Regions from separate parts of the Chryseobacillus diguaensis genome, predicted to be linked through region 3. Evidence: riboswitches for the same ligand, from Rfam matches in the RefSeq annotation. Region 3 holds a riboswitch; each other region holds the start of a gene.
The links. A riboswitch is a leader RNA that binds a small molecule or an ion and turns the genes downstream of it on or off. The one in region 3 is predicted to bind S-adenosylmethionine.
Positions count from the first base shown of each region.

Region 1: another riboswitch for S-adenosylmethionine. It lies ahead of ACOT8F_RS10730 (methionine ABC transporter ATP-binding protein); the one in region 3 lies ahead of ACOT8F_RS04620 (methionine biosynthesis PLP-dependent protein).
Region 2: another riboswitch for S-adenosylmethionine. It lies ahead of metK (methionine adenosyltransferase); the one in region 3 lies ahead of ACOT8F_RS04620 (methionine biosynthesis PLP-dependent protein).
Region 4: another riboswitch for S-adenosylmethionine. It lies ahead of mtnW (2,3-diketo-5-methylthiopentyl-1-phosphate enolase); the one in region 3 lies ahead of ACOT8F_RS04620 (methionine biosynthesis PLP-dependent protein).

Region 1 is NZ_JBMKNV010000005.1:222,681-228,838, forward strand. Features, by position in the region: gene ACOT8F_RS10710 (HPr family phosphocarrier protein) at 1-155, opposite strand, end outside; gene ACOT8F_RS10715 (dicarboxylate/amino acid:cation symporter) at 319-1,587, opposite strand; gene ACOT8F_RS10720 (MetQ/NlpA family ABC transporter substrate-binding protein) at 1,857-2,678, opposite strand; gene ACOT8F_RS10725 (methionine ABC transporter permease) at 2,691-3,359, opposite strand; gene ACOT8F_RS10730 (methionine ABC transporter ATP-binding protein) at 3,352-4,377, opposite strand; SAM riboswitch class I at 4,479-4,588, opposite strand; gene ACOT8F_RS10735 (O-acetylhomoserine aminocarboxypropyltransferase/cysteine synthase family protein) at 4,701-6,017, opposite strand.
Region 2 is NZ_JBMKNV010000003.1:505-6,662, reverse strand. Features, by position in the region: gene ACOT8F_RS05130 (gamma carbonic anhydrase) at 1-519, shown strand, start outside; gene ACOT8F_RS05125 (phosphatase PAP2 family protein) at 908-1,465, shown strand; gene ACOT8F_RS05120 (glycosyltransferase family 4 protein) at 1,506-2,648, shown strand; gene metK (methionine adenosyltransferase) at 2,816-4,012, opposite strand; SAM riboswitch class I at 4,278-4,448, opposite strand; gene pckA (phosphoenolpyruvate carboxykinase (ATP)) at 4,811-6,158, shown strand, end outside.
Region 3 is NZ_JBMKNV010000002.1:362,499-368,656, reverse strand. Features, by position in the region: gene ACOT8F_RS04630 (putative protein N(5)-glutamine methyltransferase) at 1-736, opposite strand, end outside; gene metC (cystathionine beta-lyase) at 1,309-2,478, opposite strand; gene ACOT8F_RS04620 (methionine biosynthesis PLP-dependent protein) at 2,486-3,610, opposite strand; SAM riboswitch class I at 3,703-3,864, opposite strand; gene ACOT8F_RS04615 (alpha/beta hydrolase) at 4,046-4,768, shown strand; gene ACOT8F_RS04610 (YjcG family protein) at 4,824-5,342, shown strand; gene ACOT8F_RS04605 (GNAT family N-acetyltransferase) at 5,342-5,767, shown strand; gene ACOT8F_RS04600 (YdbC family protein) at 6,036-6,158, opposite strand, start outside.
Region 4 is NZ_JBMKNV010000013.1:54,494-60,651, forward strand. Features, by position in the region: gene cbpA (cyclic di-AMP binding protein CbpA) at 1-348, opposite strand, end outside; partial or broken gene fosB (metallothiol transferase FosB) at 487-909, shown strand; gene ACOT8F_RS17230 (1,2-dihydroxy-3-keto-5-methylthiopentene dioxygenase) at 1,035-1,568, opposite strand; gene ACOT8F_RS17235 (methylthioribulose 1-phosphate dehydratase) at 1,778-2,407, opposite strand; gene ACOT8F_RS17240 (2-hydroxy-3-keto-5-methylthiopentenyl-1-phosphate phosphatase) at 2,404-3,060, opposite strand; gene mtnW (2,3-diketo-5-methylthiopentyl-1-phosphate enolase) at 3,057-4,301, opposite strand; SAM riboswitch class I at 4,392-4,497, opposite strand; gene ACOT8F_RS17250 (pyridoxal phosphate-dependent aminotransferase) at 4,800-5,972, opposite strand; partial or broken gene ACOT8F_RS17255 (carbon-nitrogen family hydrolase) at 6,079-6,158, shown strand, end outside.

The DNA of each region.
Region 1 (6,158 bases), on a different contig from region 3:
ATACCCAATAAGCTTTTTGCATTAACCGTTGTTTCGCTTGTTTCCACAAGGATATAGCTGTTCAGCTGACTCATTTTCTCTACATAAGACAATATTTTCTTAAGATGAATGCCTGAAGAAATTTCACAAGGGATTGTCAGTTCCGGTGCTTTCATTTTCAAGTCATCTCCTTTTTTATAGCTGCTCTTGCAGCTTCCTTGAGAAGAGTATCCCATATGCAGGAATAGCTTTCTTTCCTTTTGTCAGATAACTTTACAAGGAATTTTAAAAAGCTGACAAAAGATCCAAAGAAAGGAGCTTCTGTCAGCTTTTTTGGAGTTATTTAGCCAGCGTGATGCCTGAATCATTTGTCTTATTCTGAGCAGGTGGATGAAATTCATTTTCTGATTTAGAAATGACGACTGTTGCCACACTGTTCCCAATAATGTTGGTAATAGCTCTCGCTTCTGACATAAAGCGGTCTATACCGATAATCAGGGCAATTCCCGCTACAGGCACCATTGGAAAGGCTGTAAGGGTCGCAGCAAGCGTAATGAATCCTGAACCAGTAACCCCAGCGGCTCCTTTTGAGGTTAGCATCAAAACAGCAATTAAGGTAATTGTCTGACCAAGGGACAGATTTTTATGGTAGGCCTGTGCGATAAACATCGCTGCCATGGACAAATAGATGGATGTTCCATCTAAGTTAAACGAGTAGCCAGTAGGCACAACGAGTCCGACAACAGACTTAGAACATCCATAATTCTCGAGCTTCTTCATAAGGCTTGGAAGAGCAGATTCGGAAGAAGATGTTCCTAAAACAAGAAGCAGCTCTTCTTTTATATAAGAAATAAACTTAAAAATATTGAATCCATAAAATTTCGCGATTCCTCCGAGAATGACGATAATAAACAAAAACATTGTTAAATAGACAGAGCCCATTAATTTTCCAAGAGATACAAGTGAGCCCAGGCCAAACTGACCTATTGTATAGGCCATGGCACCAGCTGCAGCTATAGGTGAAACCTTCATCACAATTTTGACAATTCCAAAAAAGATATCTGTCAGCCTTTCAAAAAAATTTAGTACTGGCTTTGATTTCTCACCTAACCCTGCTGCTGACACACCAAACAAAACAGCAAAAAAGAGAATAGGAAGCAAATCTCCGCTGGCCATTGCACTAACAACATTATCAGGCACGATATCAGTAAGAAAGCCTACAACCCCGTGGCTAGTTTCAGAGGTAGCCGCCTCAGAATACTGTGCAACATCACCTTCATTTACTGAATTTGTTGAAATCCCTGCTCCAGGCTGCACCAGATTGACAACAATGATCCCAATTGCAAGGGCCAGCGTAGTTACAATCTCAAAATAGATAAGCGCTTTTCCTCCAATGCGCCCTGCCTTTTTTAAATCCCCCATACCGCCAATCCCAACGACAATCGTCATGAATATGATCGGTGCAATTACCATTTTGATCATTTTAATAAAAACGTCAGCAAGAACCTTTAGCTGAACGCCGAATGATGGAAAAATAAATCCCACGCCGATCCCGATCAGAATCCCAATGATTACCTGTATGGTGAGATTCTTAAAATTAACTCTCACTCCTATTCACACCTTCCCTCTGTTTGTCACCGCTTACACAAGTAATTCTATCAATATGTACGGAAAATTTAAACTTAAGGGCCCTAAGAGGATTTCTAATCCCTCTTCCTTCACAAGGAAAAAGGACTCAATTTTCAGAATTAAACGGATAAAAAAAAGAGGAATGCCTGTTGGCATCCCTCTTTTCTACTATTATAATATGCGCAAGCTTCATACCGTATGGACATTTGCTGGGTGTTATGAATCAAATTGCAATGGTTAGCCAAAAATTAGTTGCTGACTGGTACGACAGCACCCTTGTATTTTTGTTTAATAAAGTCTTGAATTTCTTTGCTGTGAAGAACCTCAACAAGTGTTTTGATTTCTTTTCTGTTCTCGTCGCCTTTGCGCACTGCAATGATGTTTACATATGGAGAATCCGCACCTTCAAGCGCAATAGCATCTTTAAGAGGATTCAAGCCTGCAGAGATGGCATAGTTTGTGTTGATTAGGACTGCATCCCCTTCACCGCTTTTGTAAGCTTGAGGAAGATAACTTGCTTCTACATCTGTTTTAAACTTAAGGTTTTTAGGATTTTCAGCAATGTCTTTTACTGTAGCTGTTGTTTTATCAACGCCTGGCTTTAATTTAATCAAACCTTTGCTCTCAAGAAGTGTCAGCATGCGGCCATGATCGGCTACAGAAGAACTCATGATAATTTGGGCGTTGTTAGGAAGCTCTTCAAGCTTTTTATATTTTTTAGAATAAACACCGATCGGCTCAATGTGAATACCGCCTGCATTTACAAAATTGTAATCTTTGTTTTCAGCCATTTGGGCCTTCATATAAGGCATGTGCTGGAAGTAGTTGGCATCAAGTTCTTTGCTTGCTAAAGATTTGTTCGGCAATACATAGTCTTTGAATTTAATAATTTTCAGCTTAACGCCTTTTTTCTCAAGAAGCGGTTCCGCTTTTTCAAGTATTTCAGCATGTGGTACGTTGGATGCCCCAATGACAAGGGTTCCTTTTTGGCCAGCTCCACCGCTTGTGCCGCATGCAGCAAGCGCTGCAACAGTTAAAACAGTAATAAAGGTTAATAATAATTTTCTCATTCTTTTTTCCCCCTAGCGTTTATCCAGTTTTTTAGTAAGTAAGTCTCCAATAATTTGGATGATAAAAACAATGATCAATATGAACACGGTGGCAATAGCCGTTACCTGGATGCTGTCGCGCTGGAATCCGTCTAAGAATGCGTAATCCCCAAGTCCGCCAGCACCAACGAACCCTGCCATTGCAGTAAAGCCTACAGTCGCAATCGCTGTTACGGTAATGCCTGATACTAAAGCAGGCATTGCTTCAGGCAGCAGCACTTTAAAAATAATTGTACTGGTTTTTGCCCCCATTGATTTAGCTGCTTCAATAACACCTTTATCAATTTCTCGAAGGGCAATTTCAACCATTCTTCCATAGAAGGGTGCCGCACCGATAATTAAAGCGGGCAGGGCAGCATCTGCACCAAGAATGGTACCAACAAGAATTTTAGTAAATGGAAGGAGCAATATGATTAAGATAATGAATGGAATCGACCGGAACACATTGACAATGGCTGAGACGATAATATATAAAACTTTGTTTTCCCACAGGTTTCCCCGTCCTGTTAAAAACAGAAGCAATCCTAGGAGCATTCCGAGGACAAAGGTAAACACAACGGAAATGACTGTCATATAGAGCGTTTCATAGGTGGCATTCCAAAGATCACTCCAAACCACGTCAGGTAAAAGCTGACTAAGCATTCGGAATCACCTCCACTTCTACTTTCTGCTGTTTAAGAAAGACAAGAGCATGGTTCAATTCGCTGTCTTCTCCTTCAAGATGAAGAAATAATGTTCCATATGCACCGCTTTGGGTCTGAGTAATTTTCCCATGAAGAATGTTTACGTTCACTTGGTGCTCTCTGATCAGCTCATTAATGACCGGCTGGCCGGTTGAGTCTCCTACAAATGTCAGCTGAACCACTTTGCCTGTCTGATATTGCTTGATCAATAGGTCAATGGTTTCTTTTGCATCTTCCGGCTCTGTAATCTGCTGAACGAACCGCTTTGTAATTGGCTGTTCAGGACGCTGGAAAACCTGCAGCACTTTACCCTCTTCTACAATTCTTCCGTTTTCCATAACCGCTACCCTGTGGCAGATTTTCCTGATTACATGCATCTCATGTGTTATTAAAACAATCGTCAAGCCAAGTCTTTTGTTAATATCTACCAAAAGATCTAAGATTGAATCTGTTGTTTGAGGATCCAGCGCTGAGGTAGCCTCATCACAAAGGAGTACCTGAGGATTGTTGGCCAGCGCTCTCGCAATGCCGACACGCTGTTTTTGTCCTCCGCTTAGCTGTGATGGGTAGGCATTTTCTCTGCCTTCAAGTCCAACCAGATTAATTAATTCTTTCACCCGCTGCAGCCTTTTAGCTTTTGGAACTCCCGCAATTTCAAGAGGAAACCCAATATTTTCACTGACGGTTCTGGACCAGAGGAGATTAAAATGCTGGAAGATCATACTGATTTGCTGCCGTGCTTTTCTTAATCCAGATTCTCCGATCTGATCCATCCTTTTCCCCGCAACCTCAACAGTCCCGCCAGTAGGTTTTTCCAAGCCATTGAGCAGGCGGATCAAGGAACTTTTTCCAGCACCGCTGTATCCAATAATGCCGTATATCTCGCCTTTATCAACTTGAATGTTTACATTGTCAACAGCTGTAATATTCCCTGTTTTTGTAGAATAGGTTTTTGAAACTTCGGATAGTTTAATCATTAAATCACCTTCTTTAGCATTTAAATTAGTAAACGATTGGGAACAGAAAAAGCCTTTCTGCACAAATGAGCAGAAAGGCTTGAATAGGAGTCTTCGCCTTTCTCTCATCTTTCAAAACAGCCAGCTGCTTTGAGTGAATTGGCACCATTTCAGATTAACTGACGGTTGCCGGGTTTCATAGGGCACGTCCCTCCACCTCTCTTGATAAGAGAACAATCGTTTATTCAATTAGCGCATTAATACGCTTAATTAGGTTCGAAGGTGATTATAACACGGATATTTTCTTCCGTCAACTATTAGAATTGTTTTTTCAGAAGGTTTTGTCATGCCTGAGGCACAAGGTAATCCGATTTTTTTCCTGTCGCTTTCTCAATTGCCTGCTCTAAATCCTCAAGCAGATCATCAATGTGTTCAATCCCTACAGAGAGTCGAATGAGGTCTTCCGTCACTCCTGATTGAATCAGCTCATCATGGTCAAGCTGCTGATGAGTTGTGCTCGCAGGATGAATAATCAGGCTCTTCGCATCTCCTACGTTGGCAACATGCGACCATAGCTTGACATTGTTGATGAGTTCGCTGCCTGCCTCTCTTCCGCCGGATATCCCAAACACCGCTACAGCGCCGGCCCCTTTTGGCAAATACTTGTCTGCAAGCGGCTTTGAAGGATGATTTTCGAGACCTGGATATAACACCCAGTCAACGCCTGGATGTTCCTCTAAATAGGCAACCACTTTTTTCGTATTGGCAATATGTTCTTTCATTCTGACATGCAGAGTTTCAAGGCCAAGGGTAAATTGAAAGGCATTGAACGGGCTAATTGCTGGACCTAAATCCCTAAGCAGCTGAACCCTTGCTTTTGCTATGTAAGCAGCCTCCCCAAGTGCTTCAGCATATACGAGGTTGTTATAGCTCGGATCAGGTGTGACAAATCCAGGGAACTTTTCAGAATTCCAATTAAATTTACCGCCATCAACAATAATTCCCCCAAGTGTTGTTCCATTCCCTAAGAGCCACTTCGTTGCAGAGTGGACAACAATGTCCGCTCCAAAATCGATCGGCTTGCATAAATAAGGGGTACCAAATGTGTTATCCACGATTAACGGAATATTTGATTCATGAGCTATATCTGCTATAGCTTCAATATCAATAACCAGTAAACTTGGATTTCCAATTGTTTCTGCAAATACAGCCTTTGTTTTTGGCGTAATAGCACTGCGGAAATTTTCAGGGTTTGAAGGATTGACGAAGGTCGTTTTTATACCATATTTCGGAAGGGTGTTTGCAAATAAATTATAGGTTCCGCCATATAAAGTAGAAGCCGCAACTACTTCATCACCAGCTTCTGCAATATTCAAAATGGAAAGAGTAATAGCCGCCATCCCGCTTGCAACGGCAAGCGCCCCGATTCCTCCTTCAAGTTCTGCTATTCTCTCCTCAAGTACTGTTGCTGTCGGATTATGAATTCGTGTATAAATATAACCCTGTTCCTGCAAAGCAAATAAATTGGCTGCATGATCTGTATTGTTAAATAAATAGGCATTAGACTGATAAATGGGCACAGCTCTCGCACCTGTTATCGGGTCCGCATTCAATCCTCCATGAATTCCAACTGTTTCCTGGCGATATTGTTTGTCTGACATTTTTCTTCCTCCTTCTCATTGTTCAAGCTTATTTTCATGCTGTTCTGAACACACTCGAGTTGTAAAAATTGGACATTATGCTGCAAACAAATTCGGATTCATGCAAAAAACCTCTTCAAAGAAGAGGCTTTCATCCGCTCA
Region 2 (6,158 bases), on a different contig from region 3:
CCTTACAAAGGAATCATCCCCAAAATTTCCGATTCAGCTTACATTGCTGACTTTGTCACTATTACAGGGGATGTTGAAATTGGTGATAAGTCAAGCATTTGGTTCAACACAGTGATCAGGGGAGATGTGGCCCCTACCATCATCGGAAACCGCGTTAACATTCAGGATCAATGCTGCCTTCATCAAAGTCCTGATAATCCCCTCATTATTGAAGACGAGGTTACTGTGGGCCACCAAGTCATCCTTCACAGCTCCATTATTAGAAAGCATGCTCTTATCGGCATGGGCTCCATTATTCTTGATGGTGCCGAAGTAGGCGAGGGTGCTTTTATAGGTGCAGGCAGCTTAGTTCCTCAAGGAAAAAAAATACCTCCTGGCACCCTGGCATTCGGCAGACCTGCCAAAGTCGTCCGAACCCTGACGGAAGAGGACTTAAAAGATATGAACCGGATCCGGCAGGAATACGTTGATAAAGGACAGTTGTATAAAAACACCAATTCTATAACTCATTCTTCATAAAAGGCTTTATGTTTATGTTATCATTGCCGGATGATTCATAAAATAAATCACCGGCTTTTTTAAGCCTCTTTTCTTAAGCTTTGTCGCTCATGATTCTATATATAGTCCTTGAAACCATTGGGATGGCAAAAACTTTTAAAAAAAGATGCCCCGATGCTAGTCTATATGCGTGATAAAAGCATGTACGAAAAACAACAATCTCTGCGAAAACAGTCTTTTTTAAAAACGCTTCATAAGACGAAAAACATAAAAAGAAACCCTTTTTACTCTTCTCTAAAAATTTTTAAAGAATTTGCAAAGAAATGATTGGAATTCTTTACAATATCTTATTATTAACTAAATATTTCTAACTTACAATGATAAGAAAAGGGGTAAAGGAGCATCTATGATGAAGACTAAACTCATTGCAAACATGTATCATTTTGAATGTAGACTGTTTCGCAGCTTGAACCGTCATTTTGACCGTAAAGCTTTGAATTTTTACTTCAGGAATATTACTCATGTCGGCGGAGCTGCTTCAACCATTTTTGTTTGTCTCTTCCTTATTATTTTTACTTCAGGAGCGTTGCGTTTTGCAGGAATCGCGAGTGCAGCAGCTCTTGCGCTCAGCCATATACCAGTTGCCATCGTGAAAAAACTCTACCCGCGCAAGCGTCCATATATCACACTTCATGAAACAAAAGTTCCTGCAAATCCTTTGGAGGATCATTCATTCCCTTCTGGGCACACTACAGCGGTTTTTTCAATCGTTGTCCCGCTCCTTATGTTTATGCCCGGTCTTGCTATTGTTCTGATCCCGCTTGGAATTAGCGTTGGCCTTTCAAGGATCTATCTTGGCCTTCATTACCCGTCGGATGTTCTTGCAGGTTTCTTACTGGGAACTTCCACAAGCATGTTAAGCTTTTTGGCCGTAAGTCAGATTATTTCAAACCAGATGTTGTCCTAAAAAGAGATTTGGTCCGATCTTAAGCTCTGGGGGGATTCAATTGAAAATAGCATTATTTACAGATACGTATGCTCCTGATGTTAACGGAGTTGCGCGTACATTAAAACGGTTCACTGATTATTTAGATACAAAGGGACATGAATACAAAGTTTTCGCTCCTGAAAGCACACAGGAGTCCCTTTTTTCCAGTCATATTCACCGATTTGCCAGCTTCCCGTTCTTTTTATATCCGGAATGCAGGGTAGCGTGGCCCAATATGCTTCAGGTCAAGGCAGAGCTTCAGAAATTTCAGCCTGACCTCATCCATATAGCTACACCCTTTAACATCGGATTCTGCGGACTGCACTATGCGAAAAAATTGAATATCCCAGTTGTAGGCTCTTATCATACAGATTTTGATCAATACCTTGACTATTATGATTTGCAATTTTTCTCGAAATTTTTATGGAAGTATATGCACTGGTTTCACAGACCGTTCCAGAAAATTTTTGTTCCCTCAATGGAAACAAAGGATCAGCTGAGAAAACAGGGTTTCCGCAATCTTCATATTTGGGGCCGCGGGGTTGATTGCTCCCTATTCAAGCCCGATTTTGAAGATCTTGATCTTCATCATGAATACGGCATTAAAGAAAAATATATTTTAACATATGTAGGCCGGCTCGCTCCTGAAAAAGATATTGAAACACTGATGAAGATATCCCATCAGCTCCCGGCATCCATGAAAGACAAAGTTCATTGGGTCATTGTCGGAGATGGTCCTTCCAAGACCGAGATGGAAAAGCAGGCGCCGGATAATATGACCTTCGCCGGTTATTTAAGCGGCAAAAATCTTGCGCGACTGTACGCGGGTTCTGATTTATTTGTATTTCCATCTCCAACAGAAACCTTCGGAAATGTTGTACTGGAAGCTCTTGCCTGCGGAACGCCAGTTGTTGGCGCAAATTCAGGCGGTGTAAAGAACATCGTACAAGAAGGCAGAACCGGTTCATTATGCGAACCAAGAAATGCAGAAGATTTCATTCAAACAATCGGCCGATTGCTGGGCAATGAAGGTCTTCGTAAGGAAATGAAATATCATGCCAGAAAATATGCTCTCTCACAGACATGGGACCAAATTTTTGACGGACTTTTAAAAGAATACGAAGATGTTTTGATTGAGCTTGATGAAGTTCGTTATGCGTAACGCCATTATTCCAAGCTTATATACATGATCATGTTTCAAAAAATGACTGTTTAGAAAAAGCCTCAGGCCGTATTACATTGGCTAAAGGCTTTTTTCGTACCGGGAATATTTCAGTGGACTCAAAAAAGCCCGGGAATTTTTTTCCCAGGCTTTTGGATGTAAGACGATTATTTAACGGAAGCAAGCAGTGCTTCCACTTTGTCTGTTTGCTCCCATGGAAGATCAAGATCATTACGGCCAAAATGTCCGTAAGCTGCTGTTTGTTTATAAATTGGACGGCGAAGATCAAGCATTTTGATAATGCCTGCAGGACGCAAGTCAAAGTTTTCGCGAACTGCTTCAACAAGCTGCTCTTCAGTTGCATTTGAAGTACCAAAAGTGTCGATCGAAATGGAAACAGGCTGAGCAACCCCAATGGCATATGCAAGCTGAACTTCACACTTGTCTGCTAGACCTGCTGCCACGATGTTCTTAGCTACATAGCGTGCAGCATAAGCTGCTGAACGATCAACCTTAGTAGCATCCTTACCAGAGAATGCACCGCCGCCGTGGCGAGCATAACCGCCATAAGTATCTACGATAATTTTACGGCCAGTAAGACCAGCATCCCCTTGAGGACCTCCTATAACAAAGCGGCCTGTAGGGTTAATGAAATACTTTGTATTTTCATCAATCAACTCTGCAGGAACAACTGGTTTAATCACATGCTCTTTCAGATTCCGCTGAATTTGCTCCAGGCTTATTTCAGGGTGATGCTGAGTAGAGATAACAATTGTATCAATACGAACAGGCTTATCGTTCTCATCATACTCAACTGTAACCTGTGTTTTACCATCTGGACGAAGGTAAGGAAGAATCTCTTCTTTGCGTACTTCTGTAAGACGGCGAGACAGCTTATGAGCTAATGAGATTGGAAGAGGCATCAATTCTTTTGTTTCGTTGTTGGCATAACCGAACATTAAGCCCTGGTCTCCTGCACCGATTGCTTCGATTTCAGCATCTGTCATTAGTCCTTCTCTTGCTTCAAGAGCGCGGTCCACTCCCATTGCAATGTCAGCAGACTGTTCATCGATGGAAGTCAATACAGCACAAGTTTCTGCATCAAATCCGTATTTTGCCCGAGTATAGCCGATTCCTTTAATTGTTTCACGGACAATTTTTGGAATGTCAACATAGGTTGTTGTAGTAATTTCTCCGCTAACGAGGACAAGGCCAGTTGTAACGGATGTTTCACAAGCTACACGCGCATTCGGATCTTTTGCAATGATGGCATCAAGAATGGAATCTGAAATTTGGTCACAAATTTTATCCGGATGTCCCTCCGTAACAGATTCTGATGTAAATAGACGGCGATTTTTTGTCATTCTGTTTCCTCCTTTGACTCATTTATTTTGGTTACATGATTTCTTGCTGAGACGGAACTCATTCCCTTTTATCTTTACCTTTTAAACGATCTTTCTAAAATGAAAAGTTAGATTGAAACGTCTGGTTATAATTTGGAATCAGATAAATCCTTGAGCATTTTTCATCTAACTCTTTTCTGCAAAGCTTGCCTAACTGCTTTGTAAGAAAAGAGAAGTACAAAAAAATCCCTTCCTAAAGAGGAAAGGGATTGTAGTCTGCCTTTCGCTCTTATCGTTCAAGGCCTGTTGCCTTGCCTCAGATTAGCACCTTTGCCTGAAAAAAGGCTTTTTCATTGGCACACACTATTTTTTGTGCTGCCATTCCAAAGCGTTTTTTTTCGATAACCAGGTTGCTGGGTTTCATAGGGCCTGTCCCTCCACCAGCTCGGGATAAGAGAATCCGTTCAAAGTCATATATTACCCCAGAGTTCTGTCAATTGTCAACAAAAAATGACACGCCCTATTTTTTTTAGAAGGTTCTATTAAAAGAGAAATTTTTAAAGGTTTTTCTATGAATTTGCAGAAAACATTAATGAGATGATTTATTATATAAAACATAAACCTGTCCCAAAAACCAATTAAACATGGGATTTGATAATTAGTCGTACCAAATGAACAGCTTTGGCATAAATCGCATTAATTAGTATAGATTATTCACTTAAATGTGTTATACTATTTATGAGTAAATGACCAATAGTGCTAATTATTGGTACAAATAGGATTAGAGCAGTGACTACCAAGCAAAGGAAGGGTATGTGGATGAATACAATTACAATCACAAATGAGCTTGCACAATTACTATCTGGAGAAAATGTTTTTCACAACTTATCTGTACCACAGCTCGTTGAAAAGGTTTTATCCAGAGATGAAGCTGTTCTGACCTCAACTGGAGCTATTCGCGCAACTACAGGCGCTTACACTGGGCGGTCGCCCCGTGATAAATTCATCGTTAAGGAAGCTTCTGCAGAGGATAAAGTTGACTGGGGTACAGTAAACCAGCCGATTACAGAAGAGGCTTTTGAAAAACTGTATATCAAAGTTGTCAGCTACTTAAAGGAAAAGAATGAGCTGTTTGTATTTAAAGGTTTTGCAGGTGCCGACGAAAGATACCGCTTGCCGATCCAGGTTGTGAACGAATTTGCCTGGCATAACCTTTTTGCCCATCAGCTTTTCATTCGTCCGGAGGGTGATGATCTGCTTAAACATGAGAACCCTTTCACGATTATCTCCGCTCCAAACTTTAAAGCAGATCCTGAGACAGACGGAACAAATTCAGAAACCTTCATTATTATCTCCTTTGAAAAAAGGACCATCCTAATTGGAGGGACTGAATATGCAGGAGAAATGAAGAAATCCATTTTCTCCATTATAAACTATTTGCTTCCTGAACAGGGAATCATGCCGATGCACTGTTCGGCAAACGTTGGCCAGGAGGGAGACGTGGCCCTTTTCTTCGGACTTTCCGGCACAGGCAAAACAACACTCAGTGCTGATGCCAGCCGCAAGTTAATCGGAGATGATGAGCATGGCTGGTCAAACAGAGGCGTTTTCAATATTGAAGGCGGATGCTATGCGAAATGCATTAATCTTTCTGCTGAAAAAGAACCGCAAATTTATAATGCCATCCGTTTCGGTTCTGTTTTAGAAAACGTGGTTGTGGATGATGATTCAAGAGCGGCTGATTACGATCATGTTTTTTACACAGAAAATACTCGTGCAGCCTACCCTCTTGAAGCCATTGATAACATCCTAAAGCCAAGTGTTGCAGGCCATCCTTCAACGATTATCTTTTTGACTGCTGATGCCTTCGGAGTACTACCTCCAATCAGCAAGCTGACGAAAGAACAGGCTATGTACCATTTCTTGAGCGGTTATACGAGCAAGCTTGCAGGTACGGAAAGAGGCATTACATCGCCACAGGCTACTTTCTCTACTTGCTTCGGCTCACCATTTCTGCCGCTTAGAGCAAATGTTTATGCGGAAATGCTCGGTGAAAAAATTGCAGAGCATGAAGTAGAAGTATACCTTGTCAATACTGGCTGGACCGGAGGGGAATACGGAGTCGGCAAACGGATGAAGCTTGAATATACACGGGCAATGGTACAGG
Region 3 (6,158 bases):
TGTCTCTGGCTATTTTCGTGATAAGCCCATTACTAGAAAAAATTTCAATAGTTTCGGATGATTGCCGTTCGCTCGTCTCTACCAGCAGATGCCCACCCGGTGCTAGCCAAAGAGGTGCTTCTTTCGCCACTCTGCGTTGAAGGTCAAGTCCGTCTTTCCCTCCGTCCAGGGCAAGCCTCGGTTCATACAGTCTTGCCTCCCTAGGAAGCAGCTTGATCGCATCGGCTGGTACGTAAGGAGTATTAGCAACCACGATGTTCACACGGCCTTTAAGGGAGTGGGGTAGAGCTTTATACAGATCCCCTTGAAAAACGCGGCCATTGAAAGCAGCTGTGTTGCGGGCGGCACAGCGTACTGCAGCAGGGTCGATGTCAACAGAGTACAAAACGGCCCCTCCTAAAACTCCTGCAAGAGCTGCACCCACAGCTCCTGACCCGCAGCACTGGTCAATAACGATATCCCCTATACAAGTCAGGGATTTTGCCTGGCGGACAAGAAACTCGGTTCGTTTGCGAGGTATAAAGACTTCAGGGTCTATCTCTATCCTCAAACCGCAGAACTCTGTGTACCCAATGACGTGTTCCAGAGGTAAACCCTCTGCGCGGATTTCAACCATTTTTTTAAGTTCCTCTAATGTCCGTGATTCAGAAATAAGCAGCCGAGCCTCTTCTTCTGCAAAAACACAACCAGAGCTTCGAAGCCTATAGATTATACTTTTTCCCGTTTGTTCATCCATATAAAATTTATTTTGCTCTCCTATAACTACCACCTAATCGTTAATTGTTGATTGTATATTAGATCATTCGCGAAAAATTTGAACGTTCCTTCTTAATTATGCTTTAAAATCAACAACGTCCATTAACAGAGCTAATTGCATGACTGCAATTAGCACAAATAGGCAGCTTCCATTCCCCCTGCTTCCCTTATTTCTAAAGGCTCTTTTCTTAAACTTTGTTGCTCATGACCCTATATTTAGTACTCGAAACCATTGGTATGGCAAAAACTCTAAGAAATGATGACCCAATGCTAGTCTAAATGCGTGATAAGAGCATGTACGAAAAACAACAATCTCTGCGAAAACAGCCTTTCTAAAAAAAACTGTTAGACTTGGCTGCTGATTCAGCTAGCAGGCACTCAAGCTTTAGAGGGCTTACCTTAGAGCCTCCTCGTTGCTTTGCTCCTGCTGTGTGTCTCCCTTGACACGCTATTCTAAGCAGGAGTCTCAGCAACCGCTCCAATCAACAATAAGGTGTAAAAATCACCCTTAAGCTTTAACTGAGCCAAAAAAAAAAGCGGACAACCAATTGGTCATCTGCTTTTTGCGAGATAATGAGCCTTTTTCGCCGGAACTTTTTCTAATGCTTCTTCAAAATCTTTTATGAGATCCTCAGCTTTTTCCAAACCGACACTCAGTCTAAGCAGGCCATCTGTGATTCCTCTTGCATCCCGCTCTGCTTTCGGCATGGCTGCATGTGACATTTTAGCCGGGTAGGAAAGAATCGTTTCAACTGCACCAAGGCTAACTGCAAAAACAGGAAGCTTTACATTTTGAACAAGAGTTCTTACGGCAGCTTCATTTTCAAGGCGGAATGACAGCACAGCTCCCGGCCCATCAGCCTGATAACGCTGAATGGAATATCCGGGATGATACGTTAATCCTGGATAATAAACCTCTTCAACTGCAGGTTGCTTTGACAGGTACTCCGCTACCTTCCTTGCTGATGCCGTTGATTGTTCCAGTCTCACATGCAATGTTTTCAATCCTCTTAAGACAAGCCAGCAGTCCTGTACCCCTAGAATTGCTCCAAAAGAGTTCTGCAGCTTATACAGCTTGTTGCCCAGTTCGGCGTCTCGTGCAACAGCAAGCCCTGCCACCACATCACTGTGCCCGGATAAAAACTTTGTAGCGCTATGAAGGACAACATCGACACCAAGCTCAAGCGGCCGCTGCAGCGCTGGTGTTAAAAACGTATTATCCAAAAAAGTTAAGCAGTTATTTGCTTTTGCAAGCTTCACGATGCCTCTTATATCTGTAACCTTTAACAGAGGGTTAGATGGTGTTTCAATGTAGATGATTTTCGTATTCGGACGGATTTTAGATGCCACATCATGCAAATTCGTCATATCCGTGAACGTATACTCAATGCCAAAGCGGCTTAGCACCTCTGACACAATCCGGAATGTCCCTCCATAAACATCTTCTGATACTAAAACGTGATCCCCTTGCGAAAGCAGCAGAAATGAAGTGGAAATAGCACTCATTCCTGAGGAAAAAGCAAGACCGCGTGCCCCCCCTTCCAATTCTGCAATCGCCTGCTCCAGCGCTTCCCTTGTTGGATTTCCTGAACGGCTGTAGTCATACTTCCCGAAAGAATCAAAGTCCATTTGGTGAAAGGTTGAGGCATGCTGAATCGGTACACTTACAGCCCCTGTCTCACTGTCAAATTTATGTTTGTTGTGCAATAGCTTGGTTTGCATAGACCAATCAGTATTGCTCAATTTTTTCAGCCTCCTTTATGTTCTCAAATGCCTGCTGTAAATCTGCTTTCAAATCTTCAATATGTTCAATTCCTACTGAAAACCTGAGCAGCCTGTTACAGACTCCGTTTGCAATGCGTACTTCTTCTGGAATATCCATATGGGTTTGCGTTGCAGGATAAGTAATAAGACTTTCAACACCGCCAAGACTTTCCGCAAAGGTAATGGTTTTCAAGCTTTTCAGAAAAGGATTTACCCACTTTTCATGCTGAACCCTGAACGAAAGCATTCCGCCTTTTCCTGGATAAAGAACATCTGCAATTTCCGGCAAGCTTTCAAGAAACGCTGCAAGCTCCTTGGCATTCCGGTTATGCTGCTCCATTCTCAAGGACAATGTTTTCAACCCTCTGATTAATAACCAGGAATCAAAAGGAGACAGAACAGCTCCAATAGCATTTTGATGAACATACATTTCGTCAGACAGCTCTGCGCCCTTTGTAACTACAAGTCCTGCCAGAACATCGTTATGGCCGCCAAGGTATTTTGTTGCACTGTGAATAACAATGTCGGCGCCTTGATCAATTGGTTTTTGCAGGACTGGTGTATAAAATGTGTTATCGACAATCACCAGAAGATCATGCTCTTTCGCAAGACGTGAAATTTTTTCTATATTAACTTCCTGCATAAGCGGATTTGTTGGTGTTTCCAGGAAAATGGCTTTTGTGTCAGCTGTGATCTTTTTTTCGGTTTCATCAAGATCGAAAAAGTCATCATACTGAAAGGATAAACCGTATTTTCGCCATTCCTGTTCAAACAAACGATAAGTGCCGCCGTAAAGATCAGAAGAAACGATCAGGTCATCACCGCTCTTAAACAAGGCCATAATCGTTTGAATAGCAGCCATCCCCGAACTGAAGGCAAATCCTCTATCTCCATTTTCAAGCTCTGCAATCGCCTTTTCCACTACATTTCTTGTCGGATTGCCTGTTCTTACATAGTCATACCCTGTGGATTCTCCAATACCTGTATGGCGATATGCGGTTGTTAAATAGATGGGAGGATTCACAGCACCTGTTACCTGATCACTTCTGTTTCCGATTTGTGCAAGAATAGTTTCAATACGCTGGTTCATATAAATATCCCTCTTCCTTTTCATTGTTTTCATTCAAAAATCAAAAAAGCCTTCTTCGATTAAGAAGAAGGCTTTATTTACAAGGCGGCTTCCTCTTATCTTCCAAGCATCTGCTTGCTGGATTTAGCACCTTGGCAAATGAAGTGAGATCTATACTCTGACGCATTGCGCGTGCAAAATAAGCAAATCTTTACTTCATTTGACCGGTTGCTGAGGCTTCACAGGGCCAGTCCCTCTGCCTCTCTTGATAAGATGTAACATTTAGAAAAATATGAATTTTGTATAACTCTACAGGAAATCTATGTTTTTTTCAAGTGTTTCATGAAAAGATTCTTTATTTTCTATTATGATGATGGTGCAAAAAGCATTTTTTATTATTTCATGTTAAAATGTTGAAAGCGTTTCATACTATATTTGCAGCTTGGAGGATTTGGAATGGAGAAGCAGACAGGAATTGTAAAAGAGACTTCATTATTTTCGCGAGCATTAAACGAAGAGATGACGATATTAACCTATTTGCCGAAAACCTTCTCCCCGCTTTATAAATATACCCTCCTGATTGCCCAGGATGGCCAGGATTATTTCAGGCTTGGAAGGGTTCCCCGGCTGATTGAAAAGTTGATGGAAAGCAAAGAAATTGATAATGTGATTGTCGTAGGTGTACCTTACATCGACAGGAACAACCGGTGGGAAAAATATCATCCCGATGGTTCCCAGTTTGCCGCTTACAAAAGATTTCTTGCACATGAACTTGTTCCATTTCTGGATAAGGAGTTTCCTACTTATCAAGTTGGTCAAGGCAGGGCACTTATTGGTGATTCCCTCGCAGCTACTATTGGCTTAATGACGGGACTTGATTATCCGAATATTTTCGGTAAAGTGATCCTGCAGTCCCCTCTAGTAAACGCCGAAGTGCTTGAAGCCGTTTCTTCTTTTAAAGGGGAACCGAAATTATCGATCTATCACCAAATAGGGGAAAGGGAAACCAATGTGCCAACAACAAAGGGAACTCATGAAGATTTTGTGACTCCTAACCGGGAATTGCAAAAATTACTCGAAAAAAGAGGATTTTCGTATACTTATGAAGAATTTGAAGGGGATCACACCTGGACTTACTGGCAGCCGCTTTTGGAAAAAACGTTAAAAGCGATGCTATAAAAAAGACAGGCTAAATTTTACATTACATGAATTTCTACATTAGGAGGGAACACGTATGAAGTACGGGATAGCCTTATTCCCATCAAAAAAATTACAAGACTTGGCGAATTCTTATCGAAAACGCTATGACCCTCATTATGCTTTGATTCCGCCGCATTTAACTCTAAGAGCCCCTTTTGAAGCGCATGACGAGGACATTAATGCTATTTCAAAAGAGCTCCGTGAAGTTGGGAAACAGATAGACCCTGTTGAAATCACCATTAAAAAGTTCAGCTCCTTTGAACCTGTTAACCGTGTGATTTATTTTAAGGTTGAACCGACCGAAGAACTCGAAAAACTGCGTCAGCTTCTTCATCAGGGAACCCTTGAAGGCGAAGAAGAATATTCTTTCGTTCCTCATATAACCATTGGCCAAAATCTTTCTGAACAGGAGCATTCAGATGTTTTGGGCAGCTTGAAAATGACTGAGGTTCATTACGAAGAAACAATTGACCGCTTCCATCTTCTTTATCAGCTGGATAACGGGTCTTGGACAGTATACGAGACTTATATTCTTGGTAAAGGAGAAGCTTAATGCGCGTTTCAGTTGTACAAAATGAAAAAGAGTTAAGAGATGCATTTGATGTACGCTTCAAGGTATTTGTAGAGGAACAGAATGTGCCAAGAGAAGAAGAATTGGATGAACATGATGAGAGGGCCGTTCATGTAGTCCTTTATGATGAAAATATGCCGGTAGGCACAGGGAGAATTCGGGAAGCAGACGGCTATGGCAAGCTTGAACGCATCTGTATTCTTGAAGAGTACAGAGGAAAAGGCGCCGGTAAAATGATCATGAACGAACTCGAAAATATTGCCGCACCGAATCTCCCAGCCTTCAAGCTCAATGCACAAACGCAGGCTGTTCCATTTTATGAACGGCTTGGCTACACGGTCGTCTCAGATGAATTCATGGATGCCGGCATTCCTCATGTAACAATGACAAAAAAGCGCCTCAATTAAACTGTAAAGACAGCATTGTGCTGTCTTTTGTTTTTTAGGATCTTTTCTTAAACTTTTTTATCATCCAAATAAGCAAATTCAGTGCAAGATTATTTCTGCAAATTTTAATAAAAGGTGCCACGAAGCTACTCTTTGCTAGCGCTCTTTACTACATATGGGATACCCTTCCATCTGCACCAGAAATTCTGTTTCATCATGCCAGACTTTCGAACACTTCTCAAAAAAATATTGAGAAGAATTTGGCTGAAAGCTACACTAAAAAACTTTATTAGTGCATTTTAAGAACGGTCCATCTTTTTTCGATTTCAACTGACGTTCCCTTTTCAATTGGATTGATGGGAAACTCGCTGATCGAAATATAGATATTTCTTCCGTTCTTTTTATTTTTTCC
Region 4 (6,158 bases), on a different contig from region 3:
ATGAGTCATAATACCCGAAAATTCTCCATTTTCATTTAAAACACCTAGAAAAGGAAGTCTTCTGATTGTCATAAAAATTTTTATAAAAGAATCATTCTCATTCACAAAACTCTCTTTTTCGGTAACAAGAGGGTCTATTGAATCATCATCCTTGCCTTCCTGCTCAAAATAATATTCTAAAACATGTACTTTATAAATAAGTCCTTCAAACTTTCTTCCCTCGTCACTAAGGACAGGAATACATCGATAGCCTGTTTCTTTTAAAAGCATATATGCTTCCTTCAGGGTACTGTTAAGTTCACAGTACTTTACTGCCTCTTTTTTCACATAGTTATATCGGATTTTCATCGGAATCCTCCTTTTATCATAAGGGATTGTAAAGAATTTACCACAGCCTTCACAAAAGAGTAAAGAAAATTTTTATTTTTCTGTATTTTTATCGTTTTTTACATTACTTTAATAATAAATGCAAAAAGGAGACTATTTATGAAAATTAACTCGATTAATCATTTAACGTTTTCAGTATCTAATTTGGCTCATTCAATAGCGTTTTACAGAAAAGTATTAGGTGCTAAACTGCTTGTGGAGGGAAAATCAACTGCCTATTTTGATTTAAACGGTTTGTAGATTGCCTTGAACGAAGAAAAAGAAATACCAAGGAAGGAGATTTATGAGTCATACACCCATATTGCTTTTTCCATTGCTAAAGAGGATGTTCAAAGCTGGAAAAAGAAATTGGATGAATTGAAAGTATTCATTATTCCCGGCCGAAAAAGGAATGAAAAGGATTTAGCATCCATTTATTTTTCTGACCCAGATGGACATAAATTTGAACTGCATACAGGTACATTGGAGGATCGCATGAAATTTTATACAGAAGAAAAAAAACATATGACTTTTTACGGATAGACGAACCACAATACTATTCGTTTACAACGGAAAAAGGATTGAATGAAAAACAAAAAACAGCTTTTCTCCGCTGAATAACACAGAGAAAGGCTGATGCTTGCCAGTCAATCCTTTTTTTATCGTATTCAGGCTTTTATTTCATCCTTTTCATATATGGGTACCCATCCTTCAGCAGTGACAAATATTCTGATTGCTACCACCTTGCGATCCTCCTGAAGAGTGAAATAGTGGCGAATGTTTTCAGGAACAGAAATCAGGTCACCAGGATTCAATTCGACATCAAAAAAGGGACCATCTTCACCTTGAATAACAAACACGCCGTGTCCGCTTACGATAAAACGCACTTCATCATCTGTATGATGGTGTTCCTGTTGAAAGTTTTTCAGCAGCTGTTCAAGATTTGGGGTACTTTCTGATAAGGAAATGATATCCTGTGCTTTGTATCCTCTTCGCTCAGAAATATCAGCAATTTCATTTTTAAAAACAGCCAGGATCTCTGCTTTATCTTCATCTGTTAATGAATAGTTCTCTTTCAGCCGTTCAGGAAGCTTTGTAACATCCCAGTTTTCATAAATGACATTTTCTTTTTCAAGAAAAGCTGCTACTTCCTCTTGATTCTCAATTCTCTTTTGTGAATGTTTAAAATAAATCGTTGCCATTTTGTGTTCCTCCTTTAATATTAAATCTTTCTGTTTATTTAATAGGCTCTTTTCTTAAACTTTTCATCCATTTAAATGGAATATAGAGCAAGAATACAGTTGCAAATTTTTCAGAAAAGATGCCACGAAACTAATCTTTATGAGTGTTCTAAAACTATACGAATAGAAATAATCTTTGCGAAAACTGCCATTTATTAAAATCTATGTGTCTAACTGTAAACTGATTTTAGATTAAGATTTAGCAATTTCAGTTGATAGCTGAATAAAAATTCAAAAGCTTCCAAATATTTTTTAGCCTCGAAAGCATTTTTCCCCCATACTGTAATGCCGTGATTCCGGATTAATATAGCCCCAGTGTCCTCGCTTACATATCTCGAGAAGGTTTCAGCAAGATGAGGTATGTCCGCATAATTTGGAATGATGGGCACTGTGACACTGGCATTCTCTTCCCATTTTCCGAGGGCTTTTATGATTTCCTGCCCTTGAAAAGTCACTTCCCCCGCATCGCCATAAACCTCGGAAATCACATTGTTATCTACTGTATGAACATGGAGACTGCACCCGGCATTTGTCTTTTCATAAATTTCGACATGCAAAAGCGTTTCAGCTGAAGGCTTTAAACCATTTGAATGAATTGCCCTGCCCTTCGCATCCACGAGAAGGAAGTCTTCATCGGTTTCTTTCCGCTTATCCTTGCCGCTCGCCGTTACTAAAAAAGTGACAGGATGATCCTCTACTTTAATAGCTAAATTCCCGCTTGTTCCAGGAAACCAGTCTCTTACTGCCAATTCTCTTTTCACATCGGCAAGCTCTTTCCAACGCTCTTCAAGAAGACTCATGAAAGCACCCTCCTCTTCTCCAGAATATCCATAACGTCGAAAAAGTCAGTAAATGATTCATGCCTAAGGGAAAGCTCACGGCAATTGTCCAGCAAATAATCTCTGGCAATGACAAAATCAGAGAGTTTAGCGGCCTCAAGATCCGTTACAGAATCACCAATCACAATAATTTCATTGTTTTTTTCTGTCAGCTGCCTAATGATAGATGGTTTGCAGCAACCGCAATCATTTTGGCAATTTGAGTCACAGCTGTGAGGCCAGAGAATTTCGATTGTCTCCCCTTCAAAGCTTGCAGAGTTGCAATAGATTAAATCCTCCTGAATGATACCTTTAAGAATTGGCTTCACAAAAAAATCAATGCCGCCGCTCACTATGTATAGCGGAAATCCATTTTCTTTTGCATAATGGACAAATTCTTTAAAGCCCTCCCGAATGGACGCTGTGGAAAGGACAAATTCGATGATGCTATTCTTTTCAGAGCTTGAGAGAAGGGAAAAAATTTTCCCTACTCCTTCGCGAACTGAAACCTCACGGGATAGAACTGTGTTTTTTATGTTTTCCCAGCCAGTCGGCTGAAAGTGTTTCATAATTTGAATAATGTTATCATTTTCTGTTATCGTTCCGTCAAAGTCACAAAATAAAACAGGCTTCAATCCCTTTTCACCTCCTCAGCTCCCCATAAGTCGATCGCTGCCTGAAGGTTTCGGTTTTCTTCCGCTTTTTCATGAAGAGAAATTCCTTCAAGCATCCCATCAATAGCAGCTCTAAAAGCATTTGCCCCGCCTACAGCTCCATACGGATGTCCGTGGATGCCTCCTCCTGCATTGATAATCGATTCGTTCCCGAAATCATGGATCAATAAAGGGACAAGACCCGGATGAATTCCTGCAGATGGAACAGGAAAAATTTGTTTTATAGCCCGCTGAACAGTACATTCCTCTGCAATTTCAAGTGCTGAAGCTTTTTCTAAAGCAACACTTCCGTAAGGAGAAGGGAATAATGAGAAATCGGCTCCGGCATAACGAACCAGTTTTCCAAGCAAAAGAGAGTGGGAAAAGCCATAAAATTTCGATGATGTTAAAGCACCGCTGACAGCTGGGTGCGCCATGATTGGAATCATTATTTCTTCATCTTCAGAAAGACTATGAAGAACATCAAGGCCATAGGAAAATACGTTCAGCAATAGGGCACTTGCCCCTAGCTCTACAGCTCTATTTGCTTTATCCCGAAGTTCAGCAGTCCTTCCTGTCAAATTGACAGCATAGAGTTTCTTTTTGCCCGTTTCTTCAAATACTTGCTGAATGACTTTTTTGCCGGCAATGATTCTTTTCTCAAACGGCGTTTCTGGATTTTCAAAAAGAATTTCATCATCTTTTACAAGATCTGCACCGCCTGTCAGCTGATCTCTCAGCTGTGTTTCAAGAAAATCGATATCCCTTCCGATCACACCTTTGAAAATACTCATCAGCAAAGGCCTGTTGTGAACGCCAAGAATTTCCCTAATCCCTTCAATGCCAAACTTTGCTCCTTTAAAGTCACTGACAGATTCTACAGGAAATTCAAGATCTACTAGCTTTACTTCCCCGTCAAGAGACAGTTTTCCGAAAACCGTTGTAAGAATGGCAGGAATGTCCTGACTGAAATTTAAGGATGGATAAGCAATTTTAACTAAAGCTCTTTTCGTTTTTTGTCCCAAATAACGGCTTGCCTGTTCATCCTCTTCAAGCGCGGTTACTTCAAGTACTTTTCCTTTGTGTTTTTCCAGCTGGATTTTTTCCAGCTGCGGCAGATCAGTCCAAGATCCAATTGTAAGTCCAAGTGCGATTCCTTCTGCCTTTTTATAAAACTCACCCTTTGCATCATGTAAAAGATAAGTTGCAATCCATTCGCTCAATGTGTAAAACCTGCCTTCCTAAAAGCTTTTAAACGCCAAAAATCCCCTTCTTCGCCAGGAAGAAGAGGATGTTTGAAAGTTTCACAAATCTTCCTATCTCCCAGCGTCTGCTGCAAGAATTAGCACCGTGCTTAACCATGTTAAGTCGGTTGCCGGGCTTCATCGGGCTAGTCCCTCCACCTGCTCTTGATAAGAATCGTTATTCAATTATATCGTAAGTCATGAATTTTCCGAAAAAAGAAAATAGTTAAATTCAATTGGATTATGCCAAGATTTTATTTTACTGTCAACCTATTTTTTAAAATTTTAGCTCTGTTAAATTTGTCTGTTGATTGCAGCTAGCAGGCGTACGCTTTCCGCGGGCGGTTTTGAAGCCTCCTGTCGCTGCGCTCCTGCGGGGTCTCCCTTCACTCGCACTCCCGCATTAGTCTCCCGTATCCGTTCCAATCAACAGGTGCTCAAAAATTAACACTATTCATTAACATTGTATAAATTATTTTAAAACAAATTGAGCCTACCGATTCGTTCTGCTGCTTCTCTAATTCGGTGTTCTTCTGTCAGCAGGCCAATTCTGATATACCCCTCTCCAAATTGGCCAAAGCCTGATCCCGGTGCTACTGCTACATGTGTTTTATCTAACAAATAATCAGCAAATTGAACAGACGTGTATCCAGATGGCACAGGCAGCCAGGCGAAAAATGACCCTGGAGGAGCTTGAAATTTCCACCCGATTGCTTGGAAGGACTCTACAAGAGCTTTTCTTCTTGATTCATACATCGCTACAAGCTCTTTCACGCAATCCTGAGATTCCGTTAATGCCGCAGCGGCAGCTGATTGCACGGCTCCAAATAAGCTGACGTACAAATGATCCTGAAAAAGATTGATTGCCTCTATTACCGACTTGTTGCCGATCGCAAAACCGGCACGCCATCCTGCCATATTATATGTTTTGGAAAGGGTGTATATCTCAATTCCGTTATCTTTTGCCCCTTCGGTCTGTAAAAAGCTGACTGGTTTATGACCGTCATACCCGATAGCTCCATATGCAAAATCATGAACTATACAGAGGCTGTGTTCTTCTGCAAATTGGACCGTTTCTTCAAAAAATTCTCTAGATGCCGTTGCACCAGTAGGATTGTTCGGGTAATTTAAAAACATCAGCTTAGCTTTTTTTAAAACATCCTGATGGATCGATTTATAGTCCGGAAGAAACTGATTTTCTTCTAATAGCGGCATGAATGCCATTGAAGCTCCTGCAATTTCAACACCGGACCAGTAATCAGGATAGCCCGGATCTGGCACCATTGCGATATCTCCATAATTAAGCAGGCATTGAGGTATTTCAACAAGGCCAGCTTTTCCTCCAAATAAAACAGCTACTTCAGTTTCAGGATTAATCTCTACATCGTATTCCCTAAGATAAAAATCAGCAACAGCTTTCTTTAGTTCGCTTTTCCCTCGAAATGGAGAATATTTGTGGTTGTTTGGGTCTTCAGCAGCTATTTTTAACCTCTCAACGATATGAGAGGGTGTTGGCTGATCAGGATTCCCCTGTCCGAGATTAATGACATCATAGCCCTCCTTTAGCGCTTGTCCCACTTTCTTAACAAGTGCTGCAAAGAATTGGGATGGCAGGCGTTTTAAAAGCTCAGATTGTTCAAAGGATTTCATTTCATAACACCTTCTCAAAAAATTCTTGAAATTCTAATCACAAATCTTATAGTGTAATTAAGAGTCTGTAAAGAAAAATTTTTCTGAAAATGGCGTCATAAATGAAATGAATCCTTACATATCCTGTATTCAGCTAGATATAAAAATTTGGTGAACCTGAATTCAATTAAAGGCAGGCTGCTGAAA